Regions from separate parts of the Bacillus sp. V2I10 genome, predicted to be linked through region 3. Evidence: riboswitches for the same ligand, from Rfam matches in the RefSeq annotation. Region 3 holds a riboswitch; each other region holds the start of a gene.
The links. Region 3 has a riboswitch for S-adenosylmethionine ahead of QFZ72_RS05255 (O-acetylhomoserine aminocarboxypropyltransferase/cysteine synthase family protein). Riboswitches for the same ligand answer to the same signal wherever they lie in the genome.

Region 1 (4,913 bases), 3.6 Mb from region 3:
GCATGACATCTTCCGTTGCAAGCTTCGTGAAAAACCTGCCATTTTTCGTTACCTTCAAAGAACAATAAAGCATGTCCCCCTCTTCTGGCCAAACCTCGATAAACGCTGGAAGAATATCGTTTGCTACTAGCGCATCCTTGGATAAACCAATATCAACAAACGCTCCCATGTCTTCTCTTACGCTTACAACCTCAACCCAGTCGTAATGATCCTCGGTAATTTTCGGTTTCTTCATAGTTGCGGCAAGACGGTCTTCATGATCGACAATTAAATAAACCTCAATTTCTTCTTTGTCATCAATCGGCTCCGTGATTTCGGTTTTGTGGAGCAGCACACGGCTTTCTCCGTCTGTTAAATAATAGCCATAATCTAATTTTTCATCTATTGAAAGCGTCATAAACGTTCCTGGATTCATCAAATGTATTTCGTTCCTTTCTTATGCAGGATGCATCTGCTGTTAGTTTTCAAATTGAAGCGGACATTTATGTATGTATTTGCAGTTTAATGGCCAATTCCTGGGCTAAACAGGCGATTCCGCACTTCGTATTGTCCGGCTCCATCGCCTAACTCCTCGGTCAGAACGGATTCGGCGAAAAAGTCAAAATCGGACTTCATTCTCAATGCTGTAGACTACTCCAACCTTAGCGTTTTTGTACTTTGTCTTGTCCGGCTCCATCGCCTAACTCCTCGGCCAGAACGGATCCGCCAGTAAAGGCAAAAAGCGCCTTTTCTGGGAGATCCTTATCTGTCTTTCGGAGCTAAACAGGCGATTCCGCACTTCGTATTGTCCGGCTCCATCGCCCAGCTCCTCGGCCAGAACGGCTCCGCCAGTAAAGGCAAAAAGCGCCTTTTCTGGCGGAGCCTTATCTGTCTGTCGGAGCTAAACGGGCGATTCCGCACTTCAAATGTTGTTATCCCCTGTTCATTCTACTATAATCTATAGATAATATAAACTTTTGGGAGGATTCTTATGGCGAAGGACAGTTCTTTTGATATTGTTTCAAAGGTGGATATGCCTGAGGTGACAAATGCAATTACGATGACGATGAAGGAAATCGGCACCCGCTATGATTTTAAAGGGAGCAAAAGCAGCATTTCACTTGAAAAAGAAGAGATTGTTTTAGTTTCAGATGATGAGTTTAAAATGGATCAGTTAAAGGATGTTTTTATTTCTAAATTGATTAAACGCAATGTAGCGACACGAAATATTGATTACGGAAAAATCGAAGGTGCATCGGGCGGAACGATTCGCCAGCGCGCTAAGCTGATTCAGGGTATTGATAAGGATAATGCAAAAAAGATTAATGCCATTATTAAAAATTCCGGATTAAAAGTAAAAACTCAGGTTCAGGACGATCAGGTCCGTGTGACCGGCAAAAATAAGGACGACCTACAGCAGGTGATTGCAGCCGTTCGCGGAACCGACTTGCCGATAGATGTTCAATTTATTAATTTCAGATAAAGTGAACCAAACACTCGAGCTCTTCTCTGCTGGGTGTTTGTTTCGTTGTTCCGCAAGTTTCTGCTTCGATTTTCCACCAATAAATTCCGCGTCTATTCAGAAAACTTTTACTTTTGTATTGAATCTATCCGAAAAAACATGTAAATTAGATATAATATCTTTTTGTAAATTTCATATTTCACCATTCTTATCTAGAGAAGCTGAGGGACTGGCCCTTTGAAGCTTCAGCAACCTGGCATAATGAAATCATCTGTATTCATCAGGGATTTCAATCCAAGGTGCTAATTCCAGCGATGCATCCATCGAACGATAAGAAGAAGTCCTGATCGTTCAAAGTCTTCTTCTTGGAAGGCTTTTTTTGTTTTTTTCTACAGCACTAAGGAGGTTTGGAGTTTGACACTTTTAAACGATTTACAGAAGAAGATCCTGATTGGCGACGGAGCAATGGGAACACTGCTTTACTCTCACGGAGTTGACAGGTGTTTCGAAGAATTGAATTTATCGAAGCCTGATGAAATATTAAATGTTCATAAGGCGTATATTGCAGCCGGTGCAGATGTCATTCAGACAAATACTTACGGCGCAAACTATATTAAGCTATCAAGATATGGACTTGAAGATGAAGTGAGGGCGATTAACCGTACTGCTGTTCAGATTGCTAAAAAAGCATCAGCCGGCAATAACACCTATATTCTTGGAACGATTGGCGGCATCCGTGCTTTCAAGAAAAATGCCTATTCTCTTGAGGACATTAAACGCAATTTCAGAGAACAGCTTTACCTTTTGCTCAGTGAAGAGGTAAGCGGTCTGCTGCTTGAAACCTATTATGATCTTGAAGAAATAAAAACAGTATTAGAGATCGCAAGAAAAGAAACGAATATCCCGATTATTACAAACATCTCCCTTCACGATATCGGAGTCTTGCAGGACGGAACACCCCTGAATGAAGGCCTTTCTCAGCTTGAGGCACTTGGTGCTGACGTTGTCGGTCTGAATTGCAGACTGGGTCCTTACCATATGCTTTCATCTCTTGAAGAAATTCCGCTTCCTGAAAAAGCGTTCTTATCTGTTTATCCAAACAGCAGCTTGCCGACTCTTGAGGAAGGAAGACTTGTCTATGGCTCTGGAGAAAAATATTTTGCAGAAAGCGCACTCGCCTTCAGAAATCAGGGAGCAAGACTAATCGGAGGCTGCTGCGGCACAACCCCTGTACACATTGAAGCAATGGCAGCAGCGCTTAAAGGGCTCGCTCCAGTTACAGAAAAGAAAGTAAAAATACGGAAGAAAGAGATTTCTGTCACGTCTGCAGCGGAAAGAAAGTACCCTCCCCTGCAGGAAATAGTTAATAAGAAGCGCTCTCTGATTGTAGAACTCGATCCTCCTAAAAAACTTGGACTGGACAAATTTTTAAAAGGTGCAAAAGCACTGCAAGCTGCTGGAATCGATGCCTTAACACTTGCAGACAACTCGCTTGCGTCGCCGAGAATAAGCAATGTTGCTGTAGGATCCATCGTTCAGCAAACACTTGGACTCAGGTCCTTAATTCATATTACATGCCGCGACCGCAACTTAATTGGCCTTCAATCTCATTTAATGGGTCTTCATACGCTGGGACTTACGGATGTGCTTGCGGTTACAGGCGATCCATCAAAAATCGGGGATTTTCCGGGAGCTACTTCCGTTTATGATCTTTCTTCTTTTGATTTGATCAGCTTAATCAAACAATTTAATGATGGTCTTTCTTATTCAGGAAAACCTCTTGGGGAAAAAACCAATTTTTCAGTTGCTGCTGCGTTTAATCCCAATGTTAAATATCTCGATAAAGCAGTAAAAAGACTGGAGAAGAAAATTGCCTGCGGTGCAGATTATTTCATTTCTCAGCCAATTTACTCAGAAAAACAGCTGATTGATGTTTATGAGGAAACGAAGCACTTAACCGTTCCGATTTATATCGGCATTATGCCGCTCACAAGCAGCCGCAACGCAGAATTTATTCATAACGAAATTCCGGGCATTACTCTTTCTGACAGTATTCGTGAAAGAATGGCACAGGCAGGTGATAATCGGGAGAAAGCCTATCAGGAAGGATTGGCCATCTCTAAAAGACTGATTGATGCTGCCTTTGATTTATTTAATGGAATCTACTTAATTACACCGTTTTTAAACTATGAATTAACCGTTGAACTGACAAATTACATTCACAAGAAACAAATTGAGGTTAATGAAAGGAAGATTACGCATGTCTGATATAAAAAAGCAGCTTGAGAAAAAAATCCTCGTTCTGGACGGAGCGATGGGCACCATGATACAGGATGCAAATCTTTCTGCAGCTGATTTCGGCGGAGAAGAATACGAGGGCTGCAATGAATATTTAACGATTACTGCACCAGAAGTCATCGAATCCATTCATGATGCTTACCTGATCGCTAAAGCAGATATTATTGAAACCAATACATTTGGCGCTACTAAGATTGTTCTTGATGAATATAATCTCGGTCACCTCGCTTTTGAGTTAAATAAAAAAGCAGCGGAGATCGCAAAAAAGGCTGCTGAAAAATATTCAACTCCTGACTGGCCGCGTTATGTTGCAGGCTCAATGGGCCCTACGACAAAAACGCTGTCTGTTACAGGCGGAGCAACGTTTGAGGAGCTTATTCAAAACTACGAGGAACAGACACTCGGCCTGATTGCAGGCGGTGCTGATTTGCTTCTTCTTGAAACGAGCCAGGACTTATTAAATGTAAAAGCAGGCTTTCTTGGCATTAAACGCGCATTTGAACAAGCAGGCAAAGAAATTCCGCTGATGATTTCAGGGACAATTGAACCTATGGGAACGACGCTTGCCGGCCAGGATATTGAAGCCTTTTTCATTTCACTTGAGCACATGAAGCCTTTATCTGTAGGTCTAAACTGTGCTACAGGACCTGAATTCATGACCGACCACATCCGGACTCTATCAGGCATGGCTCATACAGCTGTCAGCTGCTATCCTAATGCCGGCCTGCCTGATGAGGAAGGAAATTATCATGAATCTCCCCGTTCTCTTGCTCAGAAAGTAAAAGGATTTGCAGAACAGGGCTGGCTGAACATTGTCGGAGGCTGCTGCGGGACTACACCTGCACATATTACCGCCATTGCTGATGCTGTAGGCGAACTTGAGCCCCGCTCCGTTCCGGAACGCGATCCGGCTCATACTGTTTCTGGCATCGAGCCGCTTATTTATGATGATTCCATGCGTCCTCTATTCGTCGGAGAACGGACAAATGTGATTGGCTCCAGAAAGTTTAAACGACTAATAGCGGAGGGGAAATTTGAAGAAGCAGCTGAAATTGCCCGAGCTCAAGTTAAGAATGGCGCACATGTAATCGATATCTGTCTGGCTGATCCTGACCGCGAAGAATTAGAAGACATGGAAGCCTTCATAAAGGAGATTACGAAAAAAGTAAAAGCA
Region 2 (4,913 bases), on a different contig from region 3:
CAAGTGAAGATCAATTAGTCACTTTATACTCAAATATGTACCGTCTATTCTTATATCCAAACTCAGGGTACGAAAACGTGGGTACAACGAAAAAACCTGAATATAAGTATGCAAGCCCGTTTTCCCCTGCATCCGGACAAAACACACCAACAGAAACCGGTGCTAAAGTTGTAGACGGTAAAACGTATGTAAACAATGGTTTCTGGGATACGTACCGGACCACCTGGCCGGCCTACTCTCTATTAACTCCTACCAAGGCAGGGGAAATGATTGACGGATTCGTCCAGCAATACAGGGACGGCGGTTGGATTTCAAGATGGTCCTCCCCTGGCTATGCCAACCTTATGGTAGGAACTAGCTCCGATGTGGCATTTGCGGATGCTTATCTTAAAGGGGTCAAAAATTTTGATGTAAAAAGCTTCTACCAATCGGCTGTCCGGAATGCTGCAGTTGTAAGCCCGAATCCAGGAACGGGTCGAAAAGGAATGGCTACATCCGTGTTTGATGGCTATACCAATACCTCAACTGGTGAAGGAATGTCTTGGGCCATGGATGGATACATCAACGATTATGCCATTGCAAATCTTGCAAAGGCACTTGATAAGCAAGCAGACAAAAAAGACCTATATTTATCTAATTATCAAGCTGATGCTAACTATTATCTCAGCCGAGCCCAGAACTATGTCAACATGTTCAATCCGGAAGTAGACTTCTTCATGGGAAGGAATGCATCCGGTGAGTGGAGATCAACGGCAGAAGAATTTGATGAGCGTGAATGGGGCGGGGATTACACAGAAACAAATGCCTGGAATATGGCCTTCCATGCACCACAGGATGGGCAAGGACTTGCTAACCTGTATGATGGTAAAAAAGGATTAAGCAGCAAGCTGGATGAGTTCTTTAATACGCCAGAAACAGGATTGTTTGCTGGTCACTATGGCGGTGTCATTCATGAAATGAGGGAAGCGAGAGATGTCCGTATGGGGATGTATGGACACAGCAACCAACCATCTCACCATATCATGTATATGTACAATTATACTGCCGAGCCTTGGAAGACACAGGAGAAGGTTCGTGAAGCATTGGACCGCCTATACATTGGAAGTGAAATCGGGCAAGGATATGCTGGTGATGAAGATAATGGAGAGATGTCCGCGTGGCAGATCTTCAGTGCACTTGGTTTCTATCCGTTGAAAATGGGAAGCCCGGAATACGCCATAGGGGCACCTTTGTTTAAGAAAGCGACGATCCATTTAGAGAATGGGAAAAAAATCGTCATCAACGCACCTAATAACAGCAAGGACAATAAATATGTCCAAGGCTTAAAATTAAATGGCAAAGACCATACCAAAAATTACATTATGCACACTGACCTTTCAAATGGTGCAAGACTAGATTTTGACATGGGATCCAAGCCTTCGAAGTGGGGCAGCGGAGAAAAAGACATACCAAACTCCATCACTCCAGGTAATACCGATGGATCAACCTTATCACCAAAACCATTGAAAGACCTGACGATGCCAGAACCAGGAAGTGCAACAGATGGAGAAAGCAATAGAGTAGATCCGTTATTCGACAATACCTCTTCAACGAGAACGACGTTTAACAGCCAAAACCCGTCTGTTCAATATCAATTTAAGGCACGGAAGCAACAGGCCAAAATGTACACCTTTACTTCTGGAGCAAGCCTTACCAATGATGCGAATTCACAAGCAGCAGACCCAAAAAGCTGGGTGGTAAAAGGCTCAAATGATGGCAAGTCGTGGACTGTCCTTGATGAAAGAAAAAATGAAAAATTCGAATGGCGTCTCTATACGCGCGCCTTTACAATTAAGCATCCAGGAAAATTCGTTTTTTATAAGGTGGAAATTACTGAAAATGGAGGCCATTCAAGTACTTCATTGGCAGAAGTGGAGTTTCTCGGAAAGGACCTTTCTTCCGATTTTGACATAATCCAAAAAGTGTTGGATGATTTTGCGGAATCCGGTGAATTGAAAGGGAAGCTGAAGGATCTTTTGAATAACGATTTAAAGCTTTCAAAGCAGAGTTATACAGAAAAGGACGACAATCAAAAGAGTGTCAAATATATGAATGATTTCCTAAAGCATTTACACAGTAAGTCATCACAAGGCTTCATTTCAAGCAATGCTAAAAAGAAATTAGATGCAGATGCACGTGCTTTGATGATTTCTTTGAAGTAATTAAGAATATCTTATGACCATTCTATATAATTGATATATTCATTGAGTAGTATAAAAACTAACTATTATTTTAAATTCCGACTTGACACATCTGATTTATTGTATTAATTTGATATTAACAAATTTTTCAATAGAAATTCGCTCACTGGAAAACCAGAGGCTTTCATTCAAGTACCCTGAGAACTTGAGATGGAAGCCTTTCGTGTATTTATCAACATTAACTAAGGAGGAGATGAGTTCATTTAGGAATGCATAAAAACATATATTCTTATTTAGAGAGGTGGAGGGAATGGCCCTATGAAACCTCGGCAACAGGCTTTTATAAAGTACTGTGCCAATTCCAACAAGCATGAATGTGCTTGAAAGATAAGATGAGATATTCGTTTTAAACCGAAACTCTTTCTTATTTTTAGAAGGGGTTTTTATTTTACTCAATTTTTGAAGGGTGGTGATGGCGAAAATATTAAGGATTTAATAAAAGATTGAAAAAGGGAGATAAAAATGAAAAAATTATCAATTACACTTCTAGCCGGAATCATATTCGTTATCTTATCAGCATGCAACCTAAGCTCAAATGCATCTGAAAATAACAAAATTATCGTAGGATCATCAGGATCAGATGCTCAAGTATGGAACTTTATCTCAAAATCAAAAGCAGCTAAAGAAGCCGGTATTGAGATTGAAGTAAAAAAATTTAATGACGGTCTGCAAATTAACGAAGCTACTAATGATGGAATTCTTGATGTAAATGCTTTTCAATCACTATCATATTTTCAAGATTATGTGAAAAGTAAAAATGCAGATTTAGTCGCAATAGCAACAACTTATTTAGAACCAATGGGTATTTATTCTAAAGACTTGAAATCAGTTGAAGAACTTCCGGAAAATGCTGAAATTGCCATTCCTAATGATCCAGCAAATACAGCTCGAGCTCTTCGCGTATTGCGAAATGCAGGTGTCATTACGTTAAAGGATGATTTTGATTCATTTGGAACAATTCAAGATATTGTAGAAAACCCTAAAAATATTAAATTTGTTCCGGTAGACGGATCATCGACAGCAAGGTCACTCCCTGATGTAGATGCCTCCTTAATTGGAAACAGCGTCGCTCTTGATGCTGGACTGAATTCTATTAAAGATTCTATTTATCATGAAGAAATCAATCAAGATACACAGGCTAATATTAATATTCTTGTTACTCAAAAAGAAAACGAAAAAAATGAAAACCTAAATAAATTAAGTAGTATTTATCATTCGAAAGAAGTTCAGGAATTCATAAAGAAGGAATTTGGCGGAACCAAAATCCCAGTGAAAAAACCAGTTGAAGAAATCGTAAATAATTAATATAGACGCTTTATTGAAGGCTGGTAGACAACTCGTTACTGGAATTATCTGATACTGCCCATTTGTGAAGGGATGATTTATATGGCTAAACACAAAAACATGAAATTTGCCGTTTATATTGTTGGTTCGGGCATGCATCTCGGATCATGGCGTCTTCCTCATGTTCAAGCAGATGCCAGCATTAATGTTTCCTTTTATAAGAAAATTTCACAAGAAGCAGAACGCGGAAAATTTGATGCTGTTTTTATTGCGGATAGTTTAGCTATTGATGCAAACTCACACCCTCATATTTTGAATCGATTTGACCCAGCCATTTTAATTACTGCAATCGCTGGGTCCACGAGTCAGATTGGTGTAATAGCAACAGCCTCAACTACATATAGCGAACCCTATATCCTTGCACGACAATTCGCCTCGATTGACCATATAAGCAATGGAAGGGCAGGATGGAATTTAGTCACAACAGCTGATGCAACTGGTCTAACAGCTCTAAATTTCAGCCGAAAGAAACATGTTGTTCATGATGAACGATATAAAATGGCAGAGGAATTTTTTGATGTAGTGAAAGGACTTTGGGATTCTTGGGAGGATGATGCATTTATTCGCGATAAAGAATCTGGTCAATTTTATGATGAAAAAAAAGTGCATGTGTTAAATCACGAGGGGACCTACTTTAATGTCAGGGGACCTCTTAATATTGGGAGATCTCCACAAGGCCACCCTGTCATTTTTCAAGCCGGATCATCTGAACCAGGTCAAAAACTTGCAGCCCGAAGTGCTGAAGTTGTATTTAGCCATAAAGCTGATTTTGAAGAAGCTCGTGCCTTTTATCTTCAGTTGAAGAATAAACTAAGCCAATTCGGACGTACAAAAGATGATCTTCTTATCCTGCAAGGAATAAATCCTGTAATTGGAAGAACAGAACAGGAGGCAGAAGAGAAACTCCGTCAGCTTGAGGATGTACTGATGCCTGAACAAGCTCTAAGGTTTTTATCTGGATATGTTGGAAATATAGATTTGACACAATTTAAACATGATACCCCTGCTTCTGAAATTCCTTGGAGAGAGGTTAACAGCATTAAAAGTGATTATGAAAAAATACAGCGTATTATTCGGGAGGAGAATCCCACAGTCGGTGAGCTTTATAACAAGGTGAGTAATGCTGCTCCAAAAGCTAACTTTATTGGAACGCCTGAAAAGGTCGCTGATGAGCTAGAACGGTGGTTTAAAGGCGGAGCAGCGGATGGATATATGATTATACCTTCTATTTTACCTGATTCTCTGACGGAATTTATTGAATTAGTCGTGCCTATTCTTCAAGAAAGGGGTTTATTTCGATCGGAGTATGAAGGTGTTACTCTTCGGGAG
Region 3 (4,913 bases):
TTCGAAAAGACGGATGATTCAATTAATGATTTCACACCCGTTGCTTGTTCAATTGCCTGTTCAAGATCCTCCAGAAGGTCATCTATATGTTCAATCCCAACAGACAATCGAATTAAGTTTTCAGTTACTCCTGATTTTTTCAGGCCTTCTGTATCCAGCTGCTGATGTGTAGTGCTGGCAGGATGAATGATCAGGCTTTTGGCATCTCCGACATTTGCTACATGCGACCATAGGTTAACAGAATTAATCACCTTTGCGCCTGCTGCACGGCCGCCATCAATGCCGAACACTACAACCGCTCCTGCCCCTTCAGCTAAATATTTATCTGCCAGGGCCTTGTCAGGGTGCTGTTCATCTTCAGGGTACAGCACCCATTTAACTGCAGAATGCTCATTTAAATACTCAACCACTTTTCTCGTATTAAAAATATGTTCTTTCATTCTTACATGAAGTGTTTCTACTTCAAGAGTAAATTGAAATGCATTAAGAGGACTGATAGCAGGCCCTAAATCCCTGAGGAGCTGAACTCGGGCTTTTACAATAAAGGCTGCCTCCGGCAATGCTTCTGCATATACAAGATTGTGATAGCTTGGATCTGGAGTCGTAAAGCCCGGAAACTTATCGCTGTTCCAATCAAACTTTCCTCCGTCTACGATAATTCCTCCGAGGGTCGTGCCATTTCCAAGCAGCCATTTGGTGGCAGAGTGAATGACAATATCTGCTCCATGTTCGATCGGCCTGCATAAATAAGGAGTTGCAAGGTGTTATCAATAATTAATGGGATACCGGCTTCATGAGCGATTTTTGCAGCTGCCTCTATATCAAGTACCTGCAGACTTGGATTGCCAATCGTTTCTGCAAAAATGGCCTTTGTTTTAGGCGATATGGCATCCCTGATATTCTCAGGATCATCCGCATTTACAAACTTAGTCTGTATACCGTACTTAGGCAATGTGGTTTGAAAGAGGTTGTAGGTCCCACCGTATAGGCTTGAGGCAGAGACAATCTCATCCCCTGTTCCGGCAATATTTAATATGGCAAGCGTTATCGCTGCCATGCCGCTTGCTACAGCAAGACTTCCTACGCCCCCTTCTAATTGGGAAACTCTTTCTTCAAAAACCGTTGAGGTAGGATTATGTATCCGGGTATAAATGTAACCCTGCTCTTTTAAGGCAAATAAATCCGATGCATGTTCCGTGTCATTAAAAACATAGGCGTTAGACTGATAAATCGGCACAGCCCGGGCTCCTGTTGCAGGATCCTTCTGCAGACCCCCATGTACATTTAACGTCTCAAGCCGAACTTATTTTGTCCCATATTTCCCATCCCCTTTTTCATTTATTCATATAAAAAAACCCCTTCAAAGAAGAGGCTGAATCACCATATCTCTTCTTATCTTCCAGAGCAGTCTTGCCTGCTCTGATGGAATTGGCACCGTGTTGCAATAACCGGTTGCCGGGCTTCATAGGGCCAAATCCCTCCACCTCTCTTGATAAGATCAAACTTATTGAATCTAAATGAATTGTAACACCGCTTCATTTACCCAGTCATTTAGTAGTTTGAATTTTTAGACTATTATTTAGACAACTGGATAATGGATTCAAGCCTAAGTACATTACGAAATGATCCTTTTACTTCAATCGCTCCAAGCTTTGAGAGCTGAAGAAGTCTGATTGGTGAATGAAAACAGTCAGAAAGATGATTTTCATCACCTGAAACCAGTACATGTGCTGAAAGATTGTCATTGTCGCTGCTTAAAAAACAAGCCCCCTTTTTTAAAACAAGCAGGATAGGTTGTTGTTTTGAACTGGTTATCCGTATTCTCAATTCTTCGTTTGGAAGCAGAGGCTGAATAAAATAAGACGCATTCATTTTTTCTACAAACGAAAATAAGTCCATTTCTTTTTCTCTCCCCATTTCTTTCCTATCAGATCATAACGTATTAATTCGTTTTAATACGACTTATCACCTTTATGAAAGGTTCGACACTTTATTAAACTTGGAGAGACAAAATAATGGTTTTTTCTATTTCCCAAGAAATATGTCAAATGCCGCCCTGCTCAGGCGGCATATTCTTTCAATATTTGATAAATATATTCAACAGAATGAAAGGCATATTTCTTGTGGGTAACCGTTCCATTTTCAAATATAAGCAGGCAGGGAACACTTTCAATTCCCCATTCTATCGCTTGCTTAGGCAGGAAATTTAAGTTTGCCGCATGAATCGCTAAAGCTGGGAGCAGCTCTTCAACAACAGCCAGCATTTTTTTTGCAAGCTGACATGTTCCGCAAAACGGAGTGTAAAGATAAAGGATGCCAAATTCTTTTTCAGCAAACATATCTAATTGTTCTTCCTTTATTTCAATCATTGCTTTTCATGAGACTCCCTTTATTTTATAAGTATTTCGCCTGTACATCGATATTTGCGCTTAAAAGCACAGCAGCAACATGCTGATCAGGTGCAGTCGCAACTTCACGGTACATTCTATCTATAAACAAATGCGCAGCTTCGGGCAGTTCCCGCTTGAATTGCTTTCTGAGGCGATCCCCTGATTCATCTGAGTCTACGAGCACGTATACGTCTCTATAAAACAGAGCATCAATCATTTCGTCTAATCGAGTAAGACTTATTGTTCCATTTGTACAGATAATTTCTACAGGTTCATTGACAACATTAAGTACCTTTCGTTTGTCAGATGTTCCTTCAACAATTATGACCTTTTCAACCTCAATTGCAGACATCGCCATCACCTATTCAGTTAAAGTATGTGTTATCTTATAACCTATTCGAATTGCATGAGGTTGTTTCTTAAAATAATTGAACAAAAATGGCAGTGGAACATTCCACTGCCATTCGATTAGCACCAGCCGTTTTCTTCGTCACAATCTACATACTTTTCATCTTTTTTTAATAAAACGTCTGCATACTGGAAAAAGGAATGGTTTTCTTCTTCATATCCATTTTTCAATGAAACCTGATTTCCATTTTGACCAAATGACATTGTGCCAATTTGCTCTTTTTCAAAAAATAAGTTCATTTGACCTTCTGAAAAGCGTCCTGTTACCCGGTCTGTAATATCTAAGCGCTTCTTTTCAAATGACATCCTTGAACACCCTCCTTTTTAAAGGTTAGGGTGTCCTGGTTTAATGCCATTTATCAGTCTTCGTTTGTCATTCCCACATATTGCTCAGCAGTCATTAGGCTGTCAACATCACTTACATTGCTTGGCTCGATAACAATCATCCATGCTTTTTCGTATGGAGATTCGTTTACAAATTCTGGGCTGTCATCGAGATCCTCATTGATTTCAACAACTTTTCCGCTGATTGGCGCATAAAGCTCAGAAACCGTTTTTACAGACTCAACGCTTCCGAAAGGCTCGTCTGCTTTAATTTCATCTCCAACTTCAGGAAGCTCAACAAATACAATATCCCCAAGTTCTGATTGAGCAAAATCAGTAATGCCGATACGTACTTTTTCACCTTCAACTTTAACCCATTCGTGCTCTTCAGAATAACGAAGTTCTTTTGGTGTGTTCATTTTTATTACCTCCAAGTTTTATCATGTTTATTTGTAAAAAGACTGAAGTTAAAGTCTTCTACTACTTTGCCCACGCTGCTTCGAATTGATCTTCTTTAAAGCCGACGGTAACTTTCTTGCCGTCTGTTGCTAATGGCCGTTTGATAAGCATGCCGTCTGATGCCAAAATCTCAAGCAGTTCTTCATCAGATAAAGAAGCAACCTTCTCTTTCATGCCTAATTCGCGGTATTTTTGACCGCTGGTATTGAAAAACTTCTTTACTTCTACCCCGCTGTTATCAAGCATCGTTTTTAATTCTTCTTTTGTCGGTGGATTTTCGACAATATGTACATCTTCTACCTGCAAATTGTGATCTTCAAACCACTTTTTAGCTTTTCGGCATGTACCGCATTTAGGATACCAATAAAACGTAATAGCCACTCTTCTCACCACCTGCAACCGTAATTGAACAAGATTATTTTACCACAATCAATTGGACAATCATAATCACAAGTTTCTATTATGTAAAATTCAGTTTCCTCAAAGAAATAAGACCTTTTCCGTTACTGGAAAAGGTCCATTTCTTATACTTTGTTTTAAGCGCGGTAACCATTTTCTTCAATTAATGCAGCAGCAATTTCACGTTTTTTGGCAATCACGTTGATCGGAGTGTGACGCGTGAATTTTCTGAGTGCCGAAATCATCATGCGAAGCGTATCGCCTTGCTCAATAGCAACTAATGATTCCTTCGCGTGTGCTTCAATCTCATTAAATGCTTCCTGACAGTAAACTTGAGTATACAGGAGCTTTTGAGCGCTCTTTGCTTCTCCTGCTTTGCTGATTGCTTTTTCAGTGCGCAGAATCGCTGATTCCATTGCATAAATGCTGCTTACGATATCTGCAATATTCACTAATACTTCTTGCTCCTTCTGCAATGCCTGACCGTACTTTTGTGCAGCAAGTCCAGCGATCATCAAGCCGATCTTTTTAGCATTCTTCAATAAATGTTTTTCTTGTTCAAGAACACCTTCGCCAACTTCTTCAGGCATGAGCATCATTAACTCTTCCTGCAGAGCCTGAGCCTTTTGCAGCAATGGCAATTCACCTTTCATTGCTTTACGCAAATACGTTCCAGGCACTAATAAGCGGTTAATTTCATTTGTTCCTTCGAAAATGCGGTTAATACGGGAATCACGATACGCTCTTTCCACTTCGTATTCTGCCATAAAACCATATCCGCCATGGATTTGAACGCCTTCATCTACTACATAATCAAGCGTCTCAGATCCTAATACTTTATTTAATGAACATTCAATTGCATATTCGGCAATGGAAGCAGCTACTTCTTTGCCGTCTTTCACTTCTTCAGGCGACAGACGGTTCATGCGGTCT
Region 4 (4,913 bases), 890 kb from region 3:
CAGGCGTTTCATTTCTGCGTGAGAGAACAAGCGGTACATTGGACCGGATCATGGCGACTCCGCTTAAACGCTGGGAACTGGTTCTTGGGTATGTGATCGGATTTGGTATTTTTACTACCTTTCAGGCCATTTTGATTTCGTCCTTCTCCATAAGTGTGCTGGACATGATGATGGAAGGCACTTATTTCTATGTACTGCTCATTACGTTTCTGCTTGCCATGACTTCTTTGACTCTCGGAACCTTGCTGTCTACGTTTGCTAATAACGAGCTGCAGATGTTTCAATTCATCCCGCTCGTCATTGTGCCGCAGGTGTTCTTCTCAGGTCTTTTTAAACTGGAAACGATGGCGGAGTGGCTGCAGTCCATCAGTTATGCCATGCCGCTTAAATACGGCGCAGAAGCTCTGCAGGGGATCATGATTAAAGGTTACGGGTGGGAGGATATTGCACAGGATGTCTATATTCTGCTTGGATTTTCCCTGGCTTTTCTGATTCTGAATATCTTCGCTTTGAAAAAGGTGAGAAGGCTGTAATGCTTGTGTTCTCTTTTTCAATTATAATAGGGTCTATAGATGAATGAGGAGTTTTAAAAGATGAGCAATCAATTTTCCATTGAAGAGCTATTGAAGCTGACAGATGAAGATGTAAAGATGAGTGAAAAACAAAAAAAGGTAGTAGAAGCTGCCATTGAAATATTTGCAGATAAAGGCTTTGCAGCAGCATCAACCAGCGAAATTGCTAAAAAAGCGGGAGTCGCAGAGGGTACAATTTTCCGTCATTATCAAACGAAAAAAGACCTGCTGTTTGCGATCGTCATGCCGACTATAACAAAATTCATTGCCCCGTTTTTAGTAAGGAATTTTCTTCAGGACGTGACGAAGCAAAATCATCAGGACCTTGAACAAATGCTGAGATACATTCTTGAAAACCGCTATGAGTTTATTAAGAAAAATCACCCTGTCATCAAGATTTTGCTTCAGGAAGTTTTTTTTCATGAAGAGTTCAGAGGGGAGCTCCGAAAGGTCGTTGAGGAACATGCAGTTGAGAAACTGAAGAAGCTGATCACGCATTTCCAAGAAAAAGGAGAGATGATTGACATGCCTCCTGAAACAGTTTTACGGATGATCATTACGACAATTATGGGGTTCCTGATCGGAAGGTTCATCATCTTGCCTGATCTGGATTGGGACGATGAAGCAGAAAAAGAATATACGATCCAGTTTCTTCTGCATGGACTGATGAAAAAGTAAAGCCGCTCATAGGATGAGCGGCTCTTTTTCTTGTTTAGGAAAACTATAAAAGTCAAGGCTGAGGTAAATAAAAAAATTCTACTTAAAGCTCCGGCCCATAGATCTTCGGTCAGAACGAATCCGCCTGTCGGATCTGACCAAGGCGCCCGCTTTAGATCTATGAAAAAACAGAGTCCAATTTCGGACTCTGCCGGGCAGGAACTACTTGGCTTTTTTAAATTTCGGATAGCCAATAATAATAGCCGCAATACCCATAACGGCTATTAAGAATGGGTAATAAGAGAATGGCAGGATATCAGCAGGTGAAATCTCAGCAAATTGTGCGGCAGTAAGCATTTGAGCGCCATAAGGGATTAAACCCTGTATACTGCAAGAGAAAATATCCAAAAGGCTGGCAGATTTACGTTTATCAATCTCATACTTATCTGCCATATCTTTTGCCAGCGGACCCGCTGCAATAATAGAGATGGTATTATTTGCAGTCGCAAGGTTTGTCGTGCTTACAAGACCTGCAATGGCATATTCTGCCCCTCTTTTAGAAGAAATTCTTTTTGTCATCGCTTCTAAAATAAAGTGAATGCCGCCATTTCGTTTAATCAGTTCAACCATACCGCCGATTAAGAGTGAAAGAATGACCAGTTCGGCCATCCCCATAATACCATCTGTTATTTTCTGAAGAAAATCCGTTAACGTATAGGTGCCATCAGACAGCCCGATGACTCCGCTAAGCAGGATCCCGCCAGTTAAAACAATGATGACATTCATTCCAAGAAGAGCTGATACAAGAACGGCTATATAAGGCAGCATTTTAATGAAACTGAATTCTCCAGAAGAAACAGGAGATTGATTGCCGAGAGTCATCACAATTAAGACAGCACAAGTAATAATGGCAGCCGGCAAAACTATGAAAAAGTTTACTTTGAACTTATCTCTCATTTCCGTCTGCTGTGTCCGAACTGCTGCAATTGTTGTATCCGATATAAAAGACAGGTTGTCCCCGAACATCGCACCGCCAATAACAGCAGCCATAGCAAGAGCTATTGAAATATCAGCTTCTGCACTGATGCCAACGCCAATTGGAGCAAGTGCAGCAATTGTTCCCATTGAAGTTCCCATTGCAAGTGAAATAAAAGCTCCAATAATAAATAATCCAACAATCAAAAAGCTTTGCGGCAAAAATGAAAGCGCAAGATTGACTGTAGATTCAACTGCTCCCATCCCTTTTGCCACTTCTGAGAAAGCTCCGGCCAGGATGAATATAAAGACCATGATCATCAAATCAGGATGGCCTGCCCCTTTAGCGAAATTCTCAACCTTCGCTGTGAACGTCTCTTTACGATTCATCATAAGAGCAGCTCCGGATGCAATAATAATTGCAACAAGAATCGGCATCTTATAAAAATCGCCTGTTATAATACCAGACCCTACAAATAGGGCAAGAAATATGATTAACGGCATTAATGCCAGTCCATTTCCTTTTGTCTCCATGTGTACCACCTTTCTTATTATAAAAAAAAGATCTCTTCTAAAGCAGAAGAGATCTTAAATCCGGAATGGAATAAACCTCTTCTTATCTTTCAAGCACGGAGCTTGCTGGAATTGGCACAGCACTCGGAAATCCGAGTCCGCTGCCGAGGCATCACAGGGCCAGTCCCTCTGCCTCTCTTAATAAGAAGATATATGTGTGTTTTAAAAAATGACCTTTCCTACATTAAGGGGTAATTGTGTAAAAGTCAAATGGAAGATTTAACAAACTTTTTTTCAAAATTATTTGAATTTATCGTCATCAGTGGAATAAAATAAACTATATAGTCGGTTTTTAAGGAGGTGTACAGGCGTGGCTCCAATTGTTTCAGATGAATATAAGGAAAAAAAGAAACGCCATATCCTGGAAAGTGCCCTTAAGGCTTTTGGAGAAAAAGGATTTCAGGTTGCCACAATAGACGATATTGTGGCTGAATCTGGGTTAAGTAAAGGGGCAATCTACAACTATTTTAAAAGCAAGGAAGAAATTTACCTTCAGCTGATGCAGATGCGGACAGAGCAGAATATCGCCAAACTGAAAAGAAGTTTTCAAGAGAGAGGGACTGCAAAAGAAAAACTTCACCAGTTTTTCAAAAACTATGCTGAAATTGAGTTATCTCAAAAGTGGCAGAAAATGATCGGTGTTCACCTTGAATTCTGGATTCATTCAGGCCGTGATGAAGAACTTAAGAAAGTCATGACAGACCGGTATGACGACGTTTATCAAGTACTGCTTGTTGAGATCATCGAAGAAGGCATAAGGCAGAATGAATTCAACAAAGAGACGGATCCATCGCTCATATCTTCTATGGTATGGGGAACCATAGACGGCATTTGTCTTCACTATTCAGTGATAGGCGGGAATTACCCTTATCAAAAACAAATCCGTGCTTTAGAAGAAATGATCTTCATGTACTTAGAAAAGGGGGGATCTGCATGAGGTTTTTACATGGAGAAAATGTATACCTGCGTCCTTTTAGAAAAGAAGACTTCGAGATGATTTTTAAAAGAAGCTAATGAGAAATGGGGTGCGGTATGATCACAATTAAAAAATTGTCTCAATGTACGCTTGAAGAAGCTTTAACCGCATGGAATAAAGGTTTTGAGGGATATTATTTTGATATGACGCTGTCCCTTGAGAATTTTTTTAACCGAATGGTGCTTGAAAATCTTTCGCCGGCATTATCTGTTGTAGCTTTTCACGATTCAGAGCCGGTTGGACTGGTTCTGAATGGAATCAGAACCATAGACGGCAAAAAAATAGCATGGAATGGCGGTACAGGTGTTGCTCCTGAGTACCGAAGCAAAGGGGTCGGGGTAAAGCTGATGGAAGAGGCTTTGTCTCTTTATGAAAAAGAAAATGTAGACACAGCTACTCTTGAAGCCGTCTCTCATAATGATCGTGCGATAAAGCTTTATGAAAAAATGGGCTATCAGGTTGTCGACCGGATTGCACACCTTGGTCATTCAGCTCCTCTAAAGTTCGAAGAACCAAAAGGCGGATTCCGTGTCCAGGTTAAAAAGCCGAGGGACGTCCAGGATGTCTCTTTTTATAACAAGCTGATGCCCTGGCAGGTGCAGTGGCAAAACATAAGGGACGGTGAATCCATTCATGCATTAGACGAAAAGGGTGAAACCATTGGCTTTGCCCTGTCAAAACGGAAATATGGTGATGATGGAACGCTATCAAGCATCCTTTTATTTCAATGTGAGGCACACCCTGAACATCAAGAGAAAGAAGCTGTTCTGCGCACGCTGCTTCATGAAGCATTCGCTTTTTCATATACAGAAGTGATTCACAGGACGGCTGTCAATCTATCGAAATCCAATCATCTGGTCCATGAAATCTTAGAAAAAGAGGGTTTCATAGAAAAAGCAGAGCAAGTGTTTATGATCAAAGAGATGTCTGCATAGAATTCATTCATTTACAAACCCTATGAAAAAGAAGGTTCTTTTCTAAAAGATTGTTGCTTTTCATAAATCGCTCATTGCGGAAAAACTTCGAAAGATTTTAAAGAAATGAGCACGATATGAGCCTGATAAACGTGAAATTGAAAACAGCAATCTTTGCGAACACAGCCAAAAAGAAAGAAGGGATCGTAAAAATGAAGAGCTGGTTGAACATCTTATTGATTTTCT

Region 1: it holds a riboswitch for S-adenosylmethionine, as region 3 does, so the genes downstream of both, QFZ72_RS23535 (bifunctional homocysteine S-methyltransferase/methylenetetrahydrofolate reductase) here and QFZ72_RS05255 (O-acetylhomoserine aminocarboxypropyltransferase/cysteine synthase family protein) in region 3, are expected to answer to the same signal.
Region 2: it holds a riboswitch for S-adenosylmethionine, as region 3 does, so the genes downstream of both, QFZ72_RS27720 (MetQ/NlpA family ABC transporter substrate-binding protein) here and QFZ72_RS05255 (O-acetylhomoserine aminocarboxypropyltransferase/cysteine synthase family protein) in region 3, are expected to answer to the same signal.
Region 4: it holds a riboswitch for S-adenosylmethionine, as region 3 does, so the genes downstream of both, QFZ72_RS00715 (Na+/H+ antiporter NhaC family protein) here and QFZ72_RS05255 (O-acetylhomoserine aminocarboxypropyltransferase/cysteine synthase family protein) in region 3, are expected to answer to the same signal.

The regions. Positions count from the first base shown of each region.
Region 1 covers NZ_JAUSYV010000001.1:4,622,121-4,627,033, forward strand. Annotated here, with positions in the region: gene QFZ72_RS23525 (CvfB family protein) at 1-415, opposite strand, end outside; gene QFZ72_RS23530 (YajQ family cyclic di-GMP-binding protein) at 971-1,462, shown strand; SAM riboswitch class I at 1,647-1,778, shown strand; gene QFZ72_RS23535 (bifunctional homocysteine S-methyltransferase/methylenetetrahydrofolate reductase) at 1,856-3,709, shown strand; gene metH (methionine synthase) at 3,702-4,913, shown strand, end outside.
Region 2 covers NZ_JAUSYV010000002.1:84,174-89,086, reverse strand. Annotated here, with positions in the region: gene QFZ72_RS27725 (GH92 family glycosyl hydrolase) at 1-2,201, shown strand, start outside; SAM riboswitch class I at 2,467-2,574, shown strand; gene QFZ72_RS27720 (MetQ/NlpA family ABC transporter substrate-binding protein) at 2,703-3,545, shown strand; gene QFZ72_RS27715 (LLM class flavin-dependent oxidoreductase) at 3,627-4,913, shown strand, end outside.
Region 3 covers NZ_JAUSYV010000001.1:1,029,237-1,034,149, reverse strand. Annotated here, with positions in the region: partial or broken gene QFZ72_RS05255 (O-acetylhomoserine aminocarboxypropyltransferase/cysteine synthase family protein) at 1-1,270, opposite strand, end outside; SAM riboswitch class I at 1,390-1,499, opposite strand; gene QFZ72_RS05250 (hypothetical protein) at 1,576-1,899, opposite strand; gene QFZ72_RS05245 (thioredoxin family protein) at 2,061-2,369, opposite strand; gene QFZ72_RS05240 (toprim domain-containing protein) at 2,395-2,742, opposite strand; gene QFZ72_RS05235 (YusG family protein) at 2,859-3,104, opposite strand; gene gcvH (glycine cleavage system protein GcvH) at 3,158-3,541, opposite strand; gene QFZ72_RS05225 (arsenate reductase family protein) at 3,603-3,962, opposite strand; gene QFZ72_RS05220 (acyl-CoA dehydrogenase family protein) at 4,118-4,913, opposite strand, start outside.
Region 4 covers NZ_JAUSYV010000001.1:135,473-140,385, reverse strand. Annotated here, with positions in the region: gene QFZ72_RS00725 (ABC transporter permease) at 1-533, shown strand, start outside; gene QFZ72_RS00720 (TetR/AcrR family transcriptional regulator) at 594-1,250, shown strand; gene QFZ72_RS00715 (Na+/H+ antiporter NhaC family protein) at 1,452-2,738, opposite strand; SAM riboswitch class I at 2,818-2,925, opposite strand; gene QFZ72_RS00710 (TetR/AcrR family transcriptional regulator) at 3,088-3,714, shown strand; gene QFZ72_RS00705 (GNAT family N-acetyltransferase) at 3,810-4,688, shown strand; gene QFZ72_RS00700 (DUF3889 domain-containing protein) at 4,820-4,913, shown strand, end outside.